Variovorax paradoxus: one gene and its partner. The protein of the gene in region 2 binds, or shares a complex with, the protein of the main gene of each other region. Links are inferred from orthologs where the notes say so. Each region holds a gene or a part of one and is shown on either strand. Other genes may lie near its edges.

Region 1 (5,632 bases), 4.4 Mb from region 2 along the record:
AGCAGGTGCGCGATGCGCGCATCGAGCCGCTCCTGCACCCAGCCCGACAACGCCGACTGGCCCAGCAGCAATTGCGCGGCCTGCTCGACGTCGTTCATGTCGACCCAGCCATGGGCGCGCTTGACCTCGGCGAAGGCGGAGATCAAAAGGCGCGTGAGGCGCGTCATGCGCTGCTGATAGAGCCAGGCCGCATGCTGGGCCTGTGCGGCGCAGAGCGTCTGGAGCTCGGCCTCGGCTTCTTGCGCGGCGGGGTATTTCTGCAGGTTCTTGTTGAGCCGGTCTTCGGTGGCGACAAAGAAGTTCTTGCGCAGGTGCGCCAGCGCGGGAGCGAGCGAGTCCTGCGGCGGTTCGCCAACACCGAACACGTCGATGATCGCCTCGGCCGCTTTCTGCGGCGTCTTGTTGGCTTCGCGGCCGAGTGCGGCGGCACGGTCGAGCCAGCGGCGCCTGGCCTGCTCCCCGCGCAGTGCACCGGTCGGCTCGTCCAGTTCCTCGAGCGAAGAATGAAGCGCGCTGAAATGCTGCACCGCCGACGCCGGGTCGGACAGCGAGAACTCGACCCGGCGCGTGAGCGCTTCGCCAAGTGCCTTGGCGGTCTGCGAACGGCCGTAGGTGGCGACCACCGCGTAGTAGTCGGCCAGCGCCTCCCTGTCGGCCGCCACCGCTTCGAAGAAGGGGCGCCAGGTGCGCGAGCGCGCCTCGGCATCGTCCTCGAGCAGCTCGTAGTTCGCGGGCAGGCCAAGCTCGCGCAGCACCGCCAGCGGCGCATTGCGCAGCAGGCCCGCAAACCAGGCGTGGAAGGTGCGGAACTGCACCGGCCGGCCGCCTTCGAGCAAGCGCCGGTAGAGGCCCTGCAGGCGCGGCACGGCAGCGAGCGCAGCGGCAGGCTCGACACCACGAACGACGAGTTCGCGCACCAGCTCCTCGGGGCTGCGCTCGGCGAACTGCTCGAGCCATTGGTCGAGCCGCTCGCGCATCTCGCCGGCGGCTTTCTTGGTGAAGGTGATGGCCAGGATCTCGTGCGGCTCGCAGGCGGATTCGCCCTCTTCGAGCAGCGCGCGCAGGATGCGCGACACCAGCATCCAGGTCTTGCCCGCGCCGGCGCAGGCCTCGACGGCCACCGAGCGCCGTGGATCGCAGGCGACGGTGTAGAAGGCCTCGCGCGTGACGTGCCGGCCGTTGTGTTCGTAGGCGGCGCCGTTCATTTCGCAGGCCCTCCATCCGAAGTCGAAGGTGCAAGCTGTTCGACCTCCCAAAAGTCCTTGCGGCAAAGGCCGCGCGCCGCACAGTAGTCGCAGATCGCGCCCTCCCCCAGCGGCGGCAGCGCCGCGCCCTGGGCGATGCGGGTGAAGTCGTCGAGGATGCCGGCCACCAGCGCATCGCGCGCCTCTACCACCACGGGCTGCTCGACGGTCTGCGTGCCGGACGACTTCTCGCCGACGTTGACATAGGCCGCGCGCAGCGTGTCGTCGGCCACCAGCGCGGCATAGAAGGCGAGCTGCGTGTCTTCGGTCGGGTCTTTCACGCGCTCCTTGGTGACAGCGGCCGATTCGGTCTTGTAGTCGATCACGAAGGCCTGGCCGTCCGGCATGCGGTCGATGCGGTCCAGCCGGCCGACCAGTTGCAGGCTGCCCAGCGGCTGTTCCATCCAGGGCTCGGATTCGGCGAAGACAGCACCGCTCGCCTCGTGCCCGGCAAGCCATTGAAGGTAGCCGTCCCGCACCGCCGGCCATGCCGCGGCGAACGGCAGGAACTCGGCATCGGACAGTCCGAACTCGCGCGTGGCGCGCTCGGCTGCCGTAGTGAGGTACGCCACGCGCTCGGCGGCATCGTGGGTTGGCTTCTCTTTCAGCGCCTCATGGAAATGGCCCAGCACGGCATGCAGCCAATTGCCGAAGTCGCGCTTGTCGACCTCGGCATCGAGTTCGTCGGCACTGCGCAGGCCCAATTGCCGCAGCGCGAAGAAACGGTAGGGGCAGCGGCGCAGGTCTTCGTAGACGCTGGTCGAGATATTGCGCAATGGCAGCAGTGCCCCCGACGGCGTCGGGTACGCAGTCGGCTGCAGCGCCACCTCGCGCGGGGTGCGCGGGTCCGCAGTCATCTGCAAGGCGTGGTCGAGCTGCAGCGCCTGCACCAGCGGGCTCGGGCGGACCGGCTCGCCGCTCGCATCGGACTGGCGCCACAGCACTTCGCAGCACGGATTGCACAAGGCCGCGGCCCATGCCGCGCGTTGCGCGGCCTCGAGCGTTTCGCGCGCGGGCAAGCCCAGTTCGGCCCGCTGGGCGGCGCTCCAGTTGCCGGGCGGCTCGGGCGACGCAGGCAGGCGCCGGTCGTCGCAACCGGGAATGACCACCGCGCCGAACGCGCGGCCCAGCAATTGGTGCAGCGGCAACACCACCACCTGCGGCGCCTCGCCGCCGGCGGGCGGCACGAAGCTGGCGTCTTCGAGCACGTCGCGCACCCAGGCCGTGAATTCGGCCAGCGTGTGGCGTCCGCCGGGAAATTCGTCGTCGCCGCCGTGGACATCGGCATCGAGCCACAGCGCGCCGATCACCTTGGCGCCGGCCATGTCGGCCGCGAGCGGCTCCCATTGCTCCCCGGCCTCGAGCAGCTCGCGCAAGGCGCGCAGCCAGTCGGCCAGGGGCCTCGAGCGGGCCATGGCCATGCGGCGGCCTTCGACGGCTTCGGTGAACGGCAGCAGCGCGATGTCCTGCGGCTTCTCGCTGCGCGCGGCCTGGCCGCACCAGGCGGACCACTCGCGCACGCCTTCGCGCCGCAGCCGAGCCTCGAGCGCCTGGGTGGCGAGCGCATCGCCGTCGGCGCCGCTCTTGAGCCATTCGAGCACCTGGTCGCTGCCGGCGTCGTGCGCACAGGCGCGCAGCGCGCTCATCACGGTGGCGGCGGCGCGCGTGGTGGAGAGCTTCCAGCCGGTTTCGTCGTGCGCCGTGACACCCTGCGCCTGGAGCTGCGCGCCGATGCGCCGCGTGAGCGCCCGGTCGGTCGCGATCAGCGCGACCGGCGCGCGGCCCTCGGCCAGGTGCCGCAGCACGCATGCGGCCGCGAGTTCCGCTTCGTCTTCGGGATCGGCGGCGACATGCGCACCTGCCGTGGTGGCCGCAGGGCTTGCGGGCACCAGCGAGAGATGGATGGCGCGATCGCCCCACAAGGTGCAGAGCGTCTGCGTGAGCGGATCGGACTGGAAGCCCTCGAGCACGATCAGCGCATCGACCTGCGCACGCACCGCGTCGCGCAGCAGCACATCGGTGGCATAGCCCGAGTTGGCGGCCCAGGCCACCGCGACGCGGATCAGCGCGCTTTCGATGCGGAACCATTCCGACTCGCTGCCCGCTTCGGCCACCTGGGCCGCGCGCTGCGCCCATTCGCTGCCGCGCACCTCGGGCAGCGCCGCGGCTGCCAGGGGCGCCAGCTGGTAGGCCAGTTCGACCACGCGCCCGGCCAGCGCGAAGCGCTCCGCGGCAAAGCCGGCCTGCGAGAGCAGCGCCTGGGCCGTGACCAAGTCGCGCGCCATGTCGAAAGCGATGTCGTAGCCCGTGGGCAGGAAACCGCCCGCGCTGCGCGCCCAGTTGCGCGTGGTTTCGAAGCGCGGCGCGAAACCCGGGCTGCCGCAGCGCGACCACATCCCGTGGGCCACGCCCATCAATTGCGCATATGGCACCAGCACCACGGTGCGCGCCGCGTGCAGCCCCTGCTGCGCGATGGCGCCGGCAATGCGCGCGACGACGCCGTCGGCGGGGTCGCACCACAGGGCCTGGACGGGGTGGCCTTCGTTCATGTTCTATCGAGGGGTTGGAGAGCGTGGAGGCGCGACGCGCAAAGGGCTTTTGCTATCGGTGTCATAGCGTTCCCGCATGGCACCCCACCCCTTGGTTTCTGTCACAATGACCAGCACTTTAGCTGCACCGAAACTCTCTGCGCACAAGGACACATCACATGGCCAGCGACCTGATCAAACACATCTCCGATTCTTCCTTCGAAGCCGACGTGCTCAAGTCCAGCCAGCCCGTGCTGGTCGACTACTGGGCCGAATGGTGCGGCCCCTGCAAGATGATCGCCCCCATCCTGGACGAAGTGTCGACCGCCTACGAAGGCAAGCTGCAGATCGCCAAGCTCAACGTCGACGAAAACCGCGACATCCCGGCCAAGTTCGGCATCCGCGGCATTCCCACGCTCATGCTGTTCAAGGACGGCCAGCTGGCCGCCACCAAGGTCGGCGCCATGAGCAAGGCGCAGCTCACGGCCTTCATCGACCAGCAGCTCGCCTGAGGCATTTCACCCGGCCAGCGCGCAATGCGTTGGCCGGACGGTTTTTTGCTGTCATAATCTCCCACAGTTCACCGGCCCCTTCAAGGCAACCGGTTCGAGTTCCCCGGTTTGTGAGGCAGCTCTCGCCTCACATCAAACCTCCCCCCGTTTTTCCGATCGATTGCCCCGCAAGGGGTCATTCCATGCACTTAAACGAACTCAAGGCACTCCACGTGTCTGAAGTCCTCAAGCAGGCTGAAGCGCTTGAGATCGAAAACGTCGGCCGCATGCGCAAGCAGGAGCTGATGTTCGCGATCATCAAGAAGCGCGCCAAGGCCGGCGAACAGGTCTTTGCCGACGGTGTGCTCGAAATCCTGCCCGACGGCTTCGGCTTCCTGCGCAGCCCCGACACCAGCTTCACGGCCAGCACAGACGACATCTACATCTCGCCGAGCCAGGTGCGCCGCTTCAACCTGCACACCGGCGACATGATCGAAGGCGAAGTGCGCACGCCCAAGGACGGCGAGCGGTACTTTGCGCTGACCAAGCTCGACAAGGTCAACGACGGTCCGCCCGAGCAGAACAAGCACAAGGTGATGTTCGAGAACCTGACGCCGCTGTTCCCCAAGGAACAGATGAAGCTGGAACGCGACGGCGTCAAGAGCGACGAGAACATCACGGGCCGGATCATCGACATCATCGCCCCCATCGGCAGGGGCCAGCGCGCCCTGCTGGTGGCGCCGCCCAAGAGCGGCAAGACGGTGATGATGCAGCACATCGCCCACGCGATCAGCGCCAACTACCCCGAAGTGCACATGATGGTGCTGCTGGTGGACGAGCGGCCTGAAGAAGTGACCGAAATGCAGCGCACCGTGAAGGGCGAGGTCATTGCCTCGACCTTCGACGAACCCGCAGCGCGCCACGTGCACGTGGCCGAGATGGTGATCGAGCGCGCCAAGCGCCTGGTCGAGCTCAAGAAGGACGTGGTGATCCTGCTCGACTCGATCACCCGCCTCGCCCGCGCCTACAACAACGTCGTGCCCTCGTCGGGCAAGGTGCTGACCGGCGGCGTCGACTCCAACGCGCTGCAGCGTCCCAAGCGCTTCCTGGGCGCCGCGCGCAACGTTGAAGAAGGCGGTTCGCTGACCATCATCGGCACCGCGCTGATCGACACCGGCAGCCGCATGGACGAAGTGATCTTCGAAGAGTTCAAGGGCACCGGCAACTCCGAAATCCACCTGGACCGCCGCCTGTACGAAAAGCGCGTGTTCCCGTCGATCCAGCTCAACCGCAGCGGCACGCGCCGCGAAGAGCTGCTGCTGGCGCCCGAGATCCTGCAGAAGACCCGGATCCTGCGCCAGCTCATGTA
Region 2 (8,201 bases):
CGCGCAGGTCGGGTGCCGCGGCAATCAGCGCAGCGGGCGTGGAGCCCAGCGCCTGCGACTGGGCGCGCTGCGTGACCTGGTTCAGGTCGGCGTCGTAGAGCCACAGCGTCTTGCCGTCGGCCACGATGCTCTGGGCGAAGGGCTTCTGGTAGTCGAACTTGAATTTGCCGGGACGCTGGAACTCGAAGGTGCCGGTGGAGGTCTTGGTGCGGCCTGGCTGCCCTTCGCGCGGCGGCGCGGTGACGGTCTGGGTGAACTCGGCGCGGCCGGACTTGACCGTCTTCACGAAGGTCTCGAGGCTTTCAAGGCCGCCAGCCCAGGCGTTGGCGGAACAGAGGAGGCCGATCAACAGCCAATGGCGAATTTTCAATTGGGGTTCCTCGGGAAGCGATGGCGTTGGCATGACCATACCCCGCTGCGCGTTGCGCCATGTGCGGGGCTTCATGAAGTTTTGCAACGTTATTGCAGCTTTTGCAAAGTGGCTGTCAGTGCGTAACGCCGGGGTCCGCAGGTATTTGCCGGCTATTCGGCGCGCGCCGGCACCAGGATCTCGCGCTGGCCGCTGCCGCTCATGGCGCTGACGAGGCCGGCCTTCTCCATGTCTTCCACCAGCCGCGCCGCGCGGTTGTAGCCGATCTTCAAGTGGCGCTGCACCAGCGAGATGCTGGCCTTGCGGTTCTTGAGCACCACCTCGACCGCCTGGTCGTACATCGGGTCCTTCTCGGCGTCGCCGCCCTCGCCCAGCATGTCGCCGTCGCCATCGACCGTGCCGCCTTCGAGCACGCCCTCGATGTAGTCGGGCTCGCCCTGGCTCTTGAGGTAGGCCACCACGCGGTGCACTTCCTCGTCGCTCACGAAGGCGCCATGCACGCGGATCGGAAGGCCCGTGCCGCTGGGCATGTAGAGCATGTCGCCCATGCCGAGCAGCGCCTCGGCGCCCATCTGGTCGAGGATGGTGCGGCTGTCGATCTTGCTCGATACCTGGAACGCGATGCGCGTGGGAATGTTGGCCTTGATGAGGCCGGTGATCACGTCGACGCTGGGCCGCTGCGTGGCAAGAATCAGGTGAATACCGGCCGCGCGCGCCTTCTGCGCGAGGCGGGCGATGAGTTCTTCGATCTTCTTGCCCACCACCATCATCAGGTCGGCCAGCTCGTCGATCACGACCACGATGTGCGGCTCGCGCTTGAGCGGCTCGGGATCGTCGGGCGTGAGGCTGAAGGGGTTGTAGATGAACTCCTCGCGCGCCTTGGCTTCGTCGATCTTGGTGTTGTAGCCGGCCAGGTTGCGCACGCCCAGCTTGCTCATGAGCTTGTAGCGCCGCTCCATCTCGGCCACGCACCAGTTGAGGCCGTGCGCGGCCTGGCGCATGTCAGTGACCACGGGCGCCAGCAGATGCGGAATGCCTTCGTAGACCGACATTTCGAGCATCTTCGGGTCGATCATGAGCAGGCGAACGTCGCGTGCCTCGGCCTTGTAGAGCAGCGAAAGGATCATTGCGTTGATGCCGACCGACTTGCCCGAACCGGTGGTACCGGCCACCAGCACGTGCGGCATCTTCGCGAGGTCGGCCACCACGGGGTTGCCGATGATGTCCTTGCCCAGGCCCATCGTCAGGAACGACTTGCCTTCGTTGTAGACCTGCGAGCCGAGGATTTCGCTGAGCTTGATCGACTGGCGCTTGGCGTTCGGCAGCTCGAGCGCCATGTAGTTCTTGCCCGGAATGGTTTCGACCACGCGGATCGACACCAGCGAGAGCGAGCGCGCAAGGTCCTTGGCCAGGCCGACGATCTGCGAACCCTTGACGCCCGTGGCGGGCTCGATCTCGTAGCGCGTGATCACCGGGCCCGGGGAGGCCAGCACCACGCGCACCTCGACGCCGAAATCCTTGAGCTTTTTCTCGATCATGCGCGAGGTCATCTCGAGCGTGTCGGGCGAGACCGTTTCCTGGCGCACCTGCGCGGCGTCGAGCAGGTCGACCTGCGGCAGCTTGCTGTCTGGCAGCTCCTTGAAGAGCGGCTTCTGGCGCTCCTTGACGACGCGATCGCTCCTGGGCACCTCGGTCATCGCGGGCTCGATCTGCACCGGCGGCGAGGCTGCGCGGCGCTTCGGGCGCGGCTCGATGCGCAGTTCTTCGTCGTCGTCGGCATCCGCCAGCTCGCCGCCGGCCGCTGCGCGCGAGAACGGCAGGTCTTCGGCCTCGGCGCGCTCGCGAGCGGCCTGCTTGCCCATCGCGATGTCGGCCGCCATCTCGCGCTTTTCGCGGCGCGACTCGAACAGCGAATAGGCCCGCGCGCCAATGCGCTCGGCGATCTGGCTCCAGGAGAAACGGAACACCAGCGCCGAACCGATCACGCCGGCGGCAATGGCCACCAGTGCCGATCCGGTAAAGCCCATCCAGCGCACGCTGGCCGGACCCACCAGGTAGCCCAGCGCGCCGCCGCCCGAACCCGGCAGATGGAATTCGAGCCGGTACAGGCGCGACCACTCGAGCACGGTGCTCGCGCACAGCAGCAGCACAAGGCCGAACCAGAAAGCCATGCGGCTGCGATTGAAGCGTCCGCGCACCGGTTGCTCGGCCGGCGCAGCCTCGCCGCCGCGCAGCCAGTTGGCCAGTGACGAGAGCCATGCCCGCAGGCCCGCCGCGAGGCACCACCACACCGAATAGCCCGCCAGAAAATAGCTGCCGTCGGCCAGCCAGGCGCCGATGCGGCCGCCCCAGTTCTTGATGTCGCCGCCGGTGCCGGAAGTCGACCAGGCCGCATCGGAGGGCGTGAAGCTCAGCATGGCGAGCAGCCAGAACAGGAGCCCCGCAAAGCCTGCGATCAGCGTGATCTCATGGGCGAAGCGCATGGCACGCATGCGCACCGGTTGCCCCTCGGCCGCTGAAGAAGATTGAAGTGTATTGAGCGAATAGGTCATGAAAAACGCGGCACCCAATCCTTCGAAACGGCGGCTGGGCGCCTGAACACTACAACAAAAGGACGCGGCTGCCAGAAGCGCCGGGCCCGGCGGCTCACGTCAGGGAGAGAAGCCGGTCCTTGACGATCATGGAGCCGTCGTCCTGGGTCTGGACAAATCCGCGCTCCGCGAGATCCTTCATCACGCGGCTCACCATTTCGCGCGAGGCGCCCACCATTTTCGCAAGATCCTGGCGCGAGATCTTGTCGCGCACCTTCAGGTTGCCCGCTCCGTCGTCGATGGCGAACTCGAGCAGCGAGCGCGCCACGCGTCCATAGACGTCCATCAGCGCCAGCGACTCGATCTTGCGGTCGGCATGGCGCAGGCGCTGCACGAGGCCGCGCATGATGTTGTAGGCCATCGAGGAGTTCTCCGGCAGGCAGCGTGCGAACGCATCCCGGCCCAGCACGAGAACGTCGCACTGGATCTCGGTGCGCACGGTGGCCGAATGCGGCTCGTCGTCGATCAGGCTCATCTCGCCGATGTAGTCGCCGGGGTGCAGCGTCGCAAGGATCACTTCGCGTCCACGGCTGTCGGCGCTCGTCACGCGCGCGCGCCCGGTCAGGATGATATAGAGCGCGTCTGATTTCTTGCCCTGCTCGACAATGACTTCGGCTCGCTTGAAGCGCTTCTTGATGATCGCATCCGCGATGCTTGCGGACTGCGAAGACGTGAGCGAGGCAAACAGCGGAACGCGCCGCAGCAGCTCAAGATTGGACAGCATCGACATTCATCAATCCCTGATACTGCGCGCGCAAGCTCGTCCATCATCGGCCCGATGGATTACTACAATCGCGCGCATTGAAAACACCGTGCACCCGGTGTTGAACCGAGCGGTGATACTCCACATATATCGCTACCACCCTGAAAATGTACACGCTGAAGCAGCGCAAATCCTAGGTTTTCCATTCATGTCCGCTCCCCAACACGCCAAGGTCTTGATTCTGGGCTCCGGCCCGGCCGGCTATACCGCCGCCGTTTATGCAGCACGCGCAAACCTCCAGCCCTTGCTTATCACAGGCATTGCCCAGGGCGGGCAATTGATGACGACCACCGAGGTCGACAACTGGCCCGCGGACGTGCACGGCGTGCAAGGCCCCGACCTGATGCAGCGCTTTCTCGAGCACGCGGAGCGCTTCAAGACGCAGATCGTCTTCGACCACATCAACAAGGTCGACCTCGGCAAGCGTCCGTTCACGCTGACCGGCGACAGCGGCACCTACACCTGCGATTCGCTGATCATTGCCACGGGCGCCTCCGCCAAGTACCTGGGACTCGACTCCGAGCAGAAGTTCATGGGCCGCGGCGTCTCGGCCTGCGCAACCTGCGACGGCTTCTTCTATCGCGAGCAGGAAGTGTGCGTGATCGGCGGCGGCAACACCGCCGTGGAGGAAGCCCTGTACCTCGCCAACATCGCGAACAAGGTCACGCTGGTCCATCGCCGGGACAAGTTCCGCGCCGAGCCCATCCTGATCGACAAGCTCAACGAGAAGGTCGCCGAAGGCAAGATCGTCCTCAAGCTGCACAACGAACTCGACCAGGTGCTGGGCGACGACACGGGCGTGACGGGCATCCGGATCAAGAACGCGCAGACCGGCGCCACCGAGCAGATCGACCTCAAGGGCTGCTTCATCGCCATCGGACACCACCCCAACACCGACATCTTCCAGGGCCAGCTGGAGATGAAGGACAACTACATCCTGACCCGCTCGGGCCTGCAGGGCTTTGCCACGATGACCAGCATTCCGGGCGTCTTTGCCGCCGGCGACGTGCAGGACAACGTGTACCGCCAGGCCATCACGAGCGCGGGCACCGGCTGCATGGCCGCACTCGATGCCCAGCGCTTCCTGGAGCAGGACGGCACCCTGTAGCCAAGGCAGGCCCCAAAAGGGCTATAATCCAAGGCTTTGCCGAAACTGGGCTCTTTTCAGGAGCTTCGGCAAAGCCGGGGTACCGCCACCCGTTTCTGGCGAGGTCAAGCTGCAAAACACCGTGCAATCGGCCAAGACTGGCCACGATTGCGCCGGTGCCAGCTGTTCAAGAAAGAGTGTCCTCATGGCACGCGTATGCGACGTAACGGGCAAAGGCCCGATGGTCGGAAACAACGTTTCCCACGCCAACAACAAAACCAAGCGCCGGTTCCTGCCGAACCTGCAATACCGCCGTTTCTGGGTCGAGACTGAAAACCGCTGGGTTCGCCTGCGTGTTTCGAGCGCCGCACTGCGCCTGATCGACAAGAACGGCATCGACGCCGTGCTCGCAGACCTGCGCGCACGCGGCCAAGCTTAAGGAGCTGAATCATGGCAACGAGCAAAGGCGGACGCGAAAAGATCAAGCTGGAATCCACCGCGGGTACCGGCCACTTCTACACGACCAGCAAGAACAAGAAGACGATGCCTGAAAAGATGTCGATCATGAAGTTCGACCCCAAGGCGCGCAAGCACGTCGAATACAAGGAAATCAAGCTGAAGTAATTCGGCCCGGTTTCCCCCACAAGAACCCGCTGCTCACCCAGCGGGTTTTTTGTTGCCTGTCGAACGGCAACACCCCTCCGGCCAAGCGGAGCGGCTATACGGCAGGCACAAAAAAGCCGACCCTGAGGTCGGCTTTTTTGATGGAGCGGGAACGCTCGCCTGCTCAGGCGCGTGCGGCGCGCAGGCGGGTCGAGAACTCGCGCAGGCCGGCAATGCCGCTGGCTTCCGCACGATGGCACCAGGCTGCCAGATCGGCCGCCAGCTGCTCGCGCGACTGCGAGGTGTTGAGCCAGAGTTGGCGCAACTCTTCGCGCATGGTGACCATCTTGTCGATCACCGGGTGGGCAGCGCGCGCCTGCACCAGATGCGTGCGGGCCGACGGCGGCACCTTGTCGTCATCGCGATGCAGCCAGTTCTTGGCAGCCTTGAGCACCGAGATGTCGCCGCCCTTGGTCTTGAGTGCAGCCAGTTCCGCCTTGGTGACACGGCGCATTTCGCGGGCATAGCCGGCCATCACTTCATAGCGGTTGGCAATGACGGCCTCGAGCGTCTTCTCGTTGGCCACGGGCTGGATGTCGCCCATCTGCATCTTCGGCGGCACCTTCTTGACCTTGGCCCAGCCGATCTTCTGCATCATCTGGATGTAGACCCAGCCGATGTCGAATTCGTACTTCTTGACCGAGAACTTGGCCGAGGTGGGGTACGTGTGGTGGTTGTTGTGCAGCTCTTCGCCGCCGATGATCAGGCCCCAGGGCGAAACATTGCGGCTGGCGTCCGGTGCCTCGAAGTTGCGGTAGCCCCAGTAGTGGCCGATGCCATTGATGATGCCGGCGGCCGTGATCGGGATCCACAGCATCTGGACGGCCCAGACCGACAGGCCCAGCGCGCCGAACAGCGCGAGGTTGATGACCAGCATGAGGCCCACGCCTTGCCAGCTGTAGCGCGTGTACAGGTTGCGCTCGAGCCAGTCGTCGGGCGTGCCGTGGCCGTAGCGTTCCATCGTTTCCTTGTTCTTCGACTCGGCGCGATACAGCTCGGCGCCGCGCCACAGGACTTCGTCGATGCCCTTGACCTGCGGGCTGTGCGGGTCTTCTTCGGTTTCGCACTTGGCGTGGTGCTTGCGGTGGATGGCCACCCATTCCTTGGTCACCATGCCGGTGCCGAGCCACAGCCAGAAACGGAAGAAATGCGAAGGGATCGGACCCAGATCCATGGCCCGGTGCGTCTGCGTGCGGTGCAGGAAGATCGTGACCGCGGCGATCGTGATGTGCGTGGTGACGAGCGTGTACAACACGACTTGCCACCATGTGAGGTCCCACAAGCCGTGTCCGAGCCAGTCGATGGCCGCGCTCAAAACGGCAGAGTCAGGAATCAACATTGAATTAAGTGCTCCATGGCCGCACGAAGGTGCAGCCTTTCAGTTAACCCGCGATTTTAAGGCGGCAGGGACTAAATGAGGTCTTTTACCCTTCCTTAAAGGCGCAGATTTACCCTAATTTGGAGTGCCGTGCCTAGTTGCGGTTCCACACCGCTGCAAAGAAGCCATCGGTGGCGTGGCGGTGAGGCCACAGCCGCAAATAGCGGCGGCCGTCCGCACCGCCGGCGCAGAGTGCCTCGAAACCCTCCACCTTGAGGCCCTGCAGCAGGTCCGCGGCGTCCTGGGGCACGAAATCGGGATTGGCGGCACTGAAAGCCTCGGCAATGGCCTCGTTTTCCTCGGGCAGCACGCTGCAGGTGGCATAAACCAGCCGGCCACCCGATTTCAGCAGGCGTGCCGCGCTTTGCAGGATGGCGGCCTGCTTGACCGTCAGTTCCTCGACCGATTTGGGCGACTGGCGCCATTTCAGGTCCGGATTGCGGCGCAGCGTGCCCAGGCCCGAGCACGGAGCGTCCACCAGCACGCGGTCGATCTTGCCGGCCAGCCGCTTGATGCGCTCGTCCCTCTCATGTGCAATGGCCGCCGGATGAACGTTCGACAGCGTGCTGCGCGCGAGCCGCGGCTTGAGCGCATCGAGCCGGTGGGCCGAAGTATCGAAGGCGTAGAGCCGGCCGGTGTTGCGCATGGTCGCGCCGATGGCCAGCGTCTTGCCGCCGGCGCCGGCGCAGAAATCGACCACCATTTCGCCCCGCTTGGCGTCCAGCAGCAGCGCCAGCAATTGGGAACCCTCGTCCTGCACCTCGACGGCGCCGCGGGCGAAGGCGTCCAGCTTGTTCAAGGCGGGCTTGCCATCGATGCGCAAGCCCCAGGGCGAAAACGGGGTTGCTTCCGATTTGATAGCAGCCTTCGCAAGCTCCGCCTTCACATCCGCCCGCTTGTCGGTGAGGACGTTGACGCGAAGGTCGAGCGGCGCGGACTGCTGCAGGCTTTCGACCAGGGGCCAGAAACCGTCGCCCAGCTGGGCCTTGAGCGGCCCGACCAGCCATTCGGGCAGGTTGTGGCGATGGCGTTCGAGCAGATCGTCGGGCTTGACGGCGTCGCAGTTGTCGAGCCAGCGCTTTTCGGTGTCGTTGAGGGCGCTCTTCAGAAAGTCTCGCGGGCCATGAAAGCCCAGGATCGCCATGCGGCGCTCCTTCGAACCGCTGCCCGAGGGCGAGAGGTGGTCGAACAGGAGCTTCTTGCGCAGCACGGTGTAGACGGTCTCGGCGAGCGTGGCACGCTCGCGCGGACCGAACTCGCGGTGGTCGCGAAAAAAACGCGAAACGACCTGGTCGGCCGGGTGATCGAATTTCAGGACAAGGCCGACCAGATCGGCGGTGGCCTCCAAC

What was found. Proteins that work in one complex are often made in the same cells at the same time.
Region 1: the proteins of trxB (region 2) and trxA are in contact, whole or in part, in a crystal structure (PDB 1F6M), measured with the Escherichia coli proteins. The link is inferred for Variovorax paradoxus from one-to-one orthologs.

The regions. Positions count from the first base shown.
Region 1 is NZ_JAUSXL010000002.1:5,007,608-5,013,239, forward strand. What follows is about bases 2,770-5,617. They hold trxA (thioredoxin TrxA), read left to right. Parts: upstream 2,770-3,951; coding sequence 3,952-4,284; downstream 4,285-5,617. Other genes in these bases: QFZ47_RS27345 (PD-(D/E)XK nuclease family protein), read right to left, coding at 2,770-3,793; rho (transcription termination factor Rho), read left to right, coding at 4,467-5,617. Also shown: QFZ47_RS27340 (UvrD-helicase domain-containing protein), read right to left, coding at 1-1,205; more of QFZ47_RS27345, read right to left, coding at 1,202-2,769; more of rho, read left to right, coding at 5,618-5,632. UniProt on the Escherichia coli protein: Participates in various redox reactions through the reversible oxidation of its active center dithiol to a disulfide and catalyzes dithiol-disulfide exchange reactions.
Region 2 is NZ_JAUSXL010000002.1:630,098-638,298, forward strand. The notes cover bases 2,963-5,852. They hold trxB (thioredoxin-disulfide reductase), read left to right. Parts: upstream 2,963-3,872; coding sequence 3,873-4,832; downstream 4,833-5,852. Other genes in these bases: QFZ47_RS06750 (Crp/Fnr family transcriptional regulator), read right to left, coding at 3,017-3,691; rpmB (50S ribosomal protein L28), read left to right, coding at 5,017-5,250; rpmG (50S ribosomal protein L33), read left to right, coding at 5,262-5,435; QFZ47_RS06770 (DesA family fatty acid desaturase), read right to left, coding at 5,599-5,852. Also shown: outer membrane lipoprotein periplasmic chaperone LolA, read right to left, coding at 1-370; QFZ47_RS06745 (DNA translocase FtsK), read right to left, coding at 523-2,922; more of QFZ47_RS06770, read right to left, coding at 5,853-6,813; QFZ47_RS06775 (RsmB/NOP family class I SAM-dependent RNA methyltransferase), read right to left, coding at 6,947-8,201.